2 regions of the Mesorhizobium sp. KR1-2 genome follow, and region 1 is predicted to be linked to the other one. Evidence: predicted binding sites of a transcription regulator. Region 1 holds the regulator's gene; the other holds the start of a gene.

The links. Region 1 encodes LexA, which represses DNA repair genes until DNA is damaged. Its sites were predicted from a motif close to TGTTCNNNNTGTGTTCNG; they were not measured.
Region 2: a site for LexA is predicted at 1,096-1,113, ahead of ABLE85_RS02670 (cytoplasmic protein). Genes of this name have one in related genera too.

What each region holds. Positions count from the first base shown of each region.
Region 1 covers NZ_JBDZDS010000006.1:21,090-24,076, reverse strand. Annotated here, with positions in the region: gene ABLE85_RS13395 (ComEC/Rec2 family competence protein) at 1-944, shown strand, start outside; gene lexA (transcriptional repressor LexA) at 995-1,714, opposite strand; gene glp (gephyrin-like molybdotransferase Glp) at 2,005-2,987, opposite strand, start outside.
Region 2 covers NZ_JBDZDS010000001.1:558,555-561,541, reverse strand. Annotated here, with positions in the region: gene ABLE85_RS02680 (DUF6456 domain-containing protein) at 1-619, opposite strand, end outside; gene ABLE85_RS02675 (helix-turn-helix domain-containing protein) at 621-1,040, opposite strand; gene ABLE85_RS02670 (cytoplasmic protein) at 1,254-1,592, shown strand; gene ABLE85_RS02665 (MucR family transcriptional regulator) at 1,637-2,062, opposite strand; gene mnhG (monovalent cation/H(+) antiporter subunit G) at 2,353-2,715, opposite strand; gene ABLE85_RS02655 (cation:proton antiporter) at 2,712-2,987, opposite strand, start outside.

The sequences.
Region 1 (2,987 bases):
CGCCATTCTTCTACGTGATGGGCAAGGGACTGACGATCATGATCACGGTCGCGAAATGGATATCGGACCGTTCGCCGATAGATGGGGTCGGCCTGATTTCCTCGCATTCGCTGGCCCTTTTGACCATTGCCCTGGTCATCGTCACCATGGCCACGACCTGGCTGCGTGCGCTGGCACTTCCCTTTGCGTTCGCGGGCATGCTCACGCTGACGGACGTCCGCACGCCCGATGTACTCATCTCCGAAGATGGTCGGCTCGTCGGGGTGCCCATCGGCGATCAAATGTTCGCGGTAAACAGGGCGCGACCAAATGCATTCACCGTCGAAAACTGGAGACGGGCGCTGCGCACCGAAGAGATCGTGGGCCCAATCGACAGCCTGAAGCCAAAGTCCGGCCGCAAGGGCATTGTGATCCTGGAAACGAGGGCTATCACCGACCCCGATGACATCTCTGCGGAACAGCTGGCCACCAGCGTACCACGCCAGGCAGATGCTGACGCAAGCTTGGCGGACGGCGCGTCAGGCAGCGGATTCGATTGCCATGACGGGCTTTGCGTTGCGGTGCATGCTTCCGGCACCATCGTGGCGCATGCGACCGACATACGGGCCGCGCATCGGGCTTGTGACTATGCCAGCCTCATCGTCATCGAAGACGCCACCGCGAAAAACGTCTGTTCGACCGGCCCGCCGCTGATCCTCACCAAACGCGAACTGGCAAAGTACGGCAGCGCCGCCGTCTACCTTCCGGACGATGAAACCGGCCAAGTGCCGGAAGTCAGGTTTGCGCTCTCCGAGCCCTATCGGCCCTGGCACACGCAGAGACGGTTTTCGCGTGAAGCACGCGGTTTGCCGCCATATGAGCAGAAGCAGCACGCGTTCTCAGGCGCCAAATTCCCCCGGGTCAAAAAACAGCCGGCCGATGATTCTGGCCCATTGGAGGACTAACGCCGACCCAAGCAATACGGCCAAGCCAAAACAATACAGCTGAACGAGGTTCAGTAGCGGCGGATGAGGCCGACCAGCTTGCCTTGCACCTTCACGCGGTCCGGGCCGAAGATGCGTGTCTCATAGGCGGGGTTGGCGGCCTCCAGGGCGATGGACGCCCCCTTGCGGCGGAAGCGCTTCAAGGTTGCTTCTTCATCATCGACCAGCGCCACGACGATTTCGCCGGGGCTGGCGGTATTGGCGTTGCGGATGATGACAGTGTCGCCGTCGAAGATGCCGGCCTCGATCATCGAGTCACCCTTGACCTCGAGCGCGTAGTGCTCGCCACCGGTGATCATCTCGGGCGGCACCGAAATGGAATGGGTCTTGTGCTGGATGGCATCGATCGGCACGCCGGCTGCGATGCGGCCCATGACGGGAATGGAAATCGCGATGCCGGCTTCGTCATTGCCTGCCACCGGGGGGCGAGCAGGTTCCGGCGCGCGGCGCCCAAGGCTGCCTTCGATGACGCTAGGCGAGAATTTTGCGCGCTGGGGAGCAAGGCCGGGCGCAATGGAATCAGGCAGGCGCAGCACTTCGAGAGCGCGCGCGCGGTTCGGAAGTCGCCGAATGAAACCGCGTTCCTCCAGCGCCGTGATCAGGCGGTGAATGCCGGATTTGGACGCGAGATCGAGCGCTTCCTTCATCTCGTCGAAAGACGGCGGGATGCCCGTCTCTTTCAGCCGCTCGTGGATGAAGAGAAGCAACTCGTGTTGTTTGCGCGTCAGCATCGCCGGCTCCCCCGAGAATCAAACCCAAAACAAAACCAGAACAAACACTATCTGTTCCATTTGTGTTCCGCAACTGTTTAAATTTTAATGAATGGGTTAAGGGGCCGGAAACCATGACGGTTCTGCTGAGGACCAGGGCCGGTAACGCGAACCGGCAGAATCCGTCTCTACGGTCTTGATTCCAGGACGTTTTCCTTATGACGCCGCGGCATGCGGCATGTCGATCGCCGGTTGCCTTTTTCCAGCGGTTCTCACTGCGCTTTCAGAGACACGGCAGCCCCTGCCACGGCTCAGCGGAGCCTCAGCACCGTGCAGGGTGAGCCGGCCGATGCGGCCGGCGCGAAGGGTTCGCGGATAATCAGGGCATTGGCTTCGGCGAATGTCCTGAGCATCGAAGAATCCTGCACCTCGAACGGCGTCGCTATCAGCCCCTCGGGTTCTTGGCGTAGCACCGCGCGGACATAATCCTGGCGCTGGTCGTTGGCCGCCATGGTCCTGTCGAGCACGGCCTGGCAAAGGTCAGGCTCGTAGGGCCTGCCGCCGAGCCGCGACAGGAGCGGCTTCAGGAACAGATGCGAACAGACGAGACTGGCGACCGGATTTCCGGGCAGGCCGAGGAAGCGGGTGCGCCCACGCCGGCCGAACATCAGCGGCTTGCCGGGGCGCATGGCAATCTTCCAGAAATCGAGCTTCATGCCTTCGCCGACCAGCACCTCGTTGGTCAGGTCGTGGTCGCCAACGGAGGCGCCGCCGAGCGTGACGACCACGTCGGCGTCCTTTTCCAGGGCCTGCCTGATGCGCGCCGCGATGGCCGGGCGGCTGTCAGGCACGACGCCCAGATCGAGCACACGCGCGCCAACAGATGCCGCGATCGCGGCCACGCCGAAGGCATTCGAGGCGACGATCTGGTCGGGCCCCAGCTCGCTGCCCGGGGGCAGCAGCTCGTCGCCGGTGGCGATGATGGCGATCAGCGGCTGCTTGATCACGTTGAGGCGAGGGTGGTTTGCCGAAGCGACCAGCGAAAGCGCGCCGGGATCCAGTTCGCGGCCCTTTTTCAGGAGCAGATCGCCGGTGACGAAGTCGAGCCCCATGCGCCGGATGTGGCGGCCAATGGCGACAGTCTCGAAGACTTCGACGGAGTCGGGCCCGAGCTTGCGCGCATTTTCCTGGATCACGATGGTGTCGGCACCCTCCGGTACCGGCGCCCCGGTGAAGATGCGTACAGCCTCTCCGATGCCGATGGAGCCGTCGAAGCGCTTGCCGGCTGGTGCCT
Region 2 (2,987 bases), on a different contig from region 1:
GTTCCAGCCCCTTCAGGAAGCAGCAGATATCGACGAGCACACCTGAAAGCTCGGGGCCGACAGCCGCGATGGCTCGCTCCACGCGCAGGCGCGCGGCGAGCGCCGCATCGGTCAGGTCCGCGATACCATTGCCGTCGCTCCTGCGCCCCGAGGCCACGCTCGCCACCCAGTTCGCTCCGGTTCGGGGCATTATCTGCCCGCGCGTATAGTCGGTGCGCAGACGTTCGCCGGCCCTGAACTCCACCTCGGACAGGAACGGCCTGCCATCCTTCGTCCTCCGGCGCCTCAACTGCCCGAGCGGCGATTCCGACAGGTTGACGATCGCTTGCGTGGGCAAGCCCTCGACATCGACCGTCACAACCTCCAGATCACGGTACCGATTTGCCGGCTGCCCAGCAGAAGCAGCCTCCCAAAGTGCCACTTCGTCGTTCGCGCGAACGATTGCACCCGCCCTGACCAAGTCGGCAAGTGCCGCGCGCGAGACAGAAATCGCACCACGTTCGCCACCGTCCAGCAGAACCTTTCCGGCCACAGCCGCCTCCCGGACCGATGCCGGTCCATGCGACAGGAAGCGAACGATGCGCCGACCGTCTTTCTCTTCCCCTGAATGCTCGGCCATGTCACCGCTCCAACCTGTGCCGGAACGCAGCCAGGACGACCCGCTCCATCATCGCCACGACCCGGTCGAACTCCTCGACGTCGCGCAGATCCTCGATCAGATGACAGGCGTACATCACCGTCGTGCGGTCCCGCGAAAAGCCTTTGCCTATGTCACTCATGCTCAGGCCCAGCACGACATGCCCGACATACATGGCGATCTGCCTCACGCGTGACACGTCCTGTGCGGTGCGCCCCGTTCGCCGCAGTTCCTTGCTCGAGACGTTGAACAGCGCGGCACCGATGTCGATCAGGCACTCGCACCACTCGATTGCCTCCTCGGTTTGCCTCTCCGCGACCTGTCCCGGCAACCGGCGCTCTGTCACCTTTTCCGACGGAGGTCTCTCGATCTGGAGTTTCTCGCATGTCGCAGCTATCTGCACGAACCATCCCTCCGCATACTAGGAATTAATTCTTATACCCAGCCACCACGGAGATGTGAACAAAAACAGAACAACTAATCTGCCGGAAAAACCTAACTGATTGATCCAAAAGGAATTTTCGAACCAGTCAACAGCCGCTCGCACAGATATTCATCCCCACCCTCTCACGCCGCCCGGATAGTCGAGGCGCAGGAAGCGAGAGGAAATTTCCAGATGAGCGATATTCACGCCGAATACAGGGCCTTCACGGCCCGGAAATTGTCGGAGGTGGCGGACGCGAGACAAACCGCGGCCCTTCAACTGGCCTGTGGGATCGATCTGACGGAGGCAATGGCGGCCGGCCCCGACTTGAAGGCAGGGCTTGTCCGCCGCCTTACGCGCGCCATCGAGCGGGAGCGGCTCCGAGGCATGCGGCGCCACTGGAGCTACGACCTGAACCGGCACATCGCGCTGAAACAGGCGCTGGACCGGCTATGCGGCAGAAGTGAAAAGCGAAAAGCAGGCCCACGTACAACAAGCCGACGCTGCTCCTTCCGGATAGCCACAAAGTAAAACGGCGCCCGAAGGCGCCGTCGAAACTAGAAAAACTGGCCTTATTACTTGGCCTTGCGCTTGCGGCCCAGGCCCATCTTCTTGGCCAGCTGCGAGCGTGCTGCCGCATAGTTCGGCGCAACCATCGGGTAGGTCGCGTCCAGGCCCCACTTTTCGCGGTACTGGTCCGGTGACATGCCGTAGTGGGTCATCAGGTGACGCTTCAGCGACTTGAACTTTTTGCCGTCCTCGAGGCAGATGATGTAGTCGTCGTGGACGGAACGTTTCGGATTCACTGCCGGCTTCTGTTTGTCGGCAGGCGGTTGCTCGACCGTTCCCCCGACACGGCCTAGAGCTGCATGCACATCGGCGATGAGGTTCGGCAACTCGCCGACTGGCACAGGATTGTTGCTGACGTATGCGGCGACAACATCGGCCGTCAATTCGATCAGCATCTCGTAATTTCTGCTCGGCGTCTCGACAGTGTCCATATTCTTCAGGCCCCAAGATAAGTTGGAATGGCGCCCCTTTTTATAAAGGCGGGGCTTTGCGCGACTTAACGAAGGGTTAGTCCACCACGATTCGTGCCGCTACACCTTAATGGACTTTAATGCCAATTAAGTCAATTAAATATTTCGTAATTCCGTGTAGCGACTACCGATAAGCCCCAATATTCACACATGTAAACTTCGGCCATTTCAAGTTCTGGAAGCACCCTCTGGCAACTTTCGGCGAAGTAGCCAACCACAATGCCTATATTACATCTTTTAATGCAAATTACTCAACTTTGGGTGGTCTTCACGATAGATTGAACAGAACTGCCAATATCGTCCCTGACTGATTTTGGCCACATACGACAACCGGAAGCATGTGCAGCCTTGGCCAAAAGATGTGAAGATATTGGGACGGTCATGAGAAAGAATATCACCCCAGCCAACGCGCGCGTGGATATGGCCAGGTCCTGAGACTGCACGGCCAGGGCGATCAGCATGACGCAGGAGCCCAGCGTGCCGGCCTTCGAGGCCGCATGCATTCGGGTGTAGAGGTCGGGAAGACGCAGCAGGCCGATGGAGGCGACCAGCGTAAATATCGCGCCGATCACGATAAGTATCCCGGCCACATAGTCGAGCAACAGGACGATCATCGCTTCCTTCTCCTTGAGGTCTTGCTTCCCGCCTTGCGGGGTTTGGCTGGGACCTGCTTCTCCGTCACCCCGCGGCTCATGACGAAGCGTGCGAAGGCCACGGTCGCCAGGAAGCCCACCAGCCCGAGCGCGATGGCGATGTCGACATGAAAGGAAAAGCCGGTCCTTATCCCAAGAACGGCAATGAAGCCGATGGCGATTGCCACCAGCATGTCGAGGGCCAGGATCCGGTCGGGAAGCGTCGGGCCGCGCAACACGCGCAGGACCGTTAG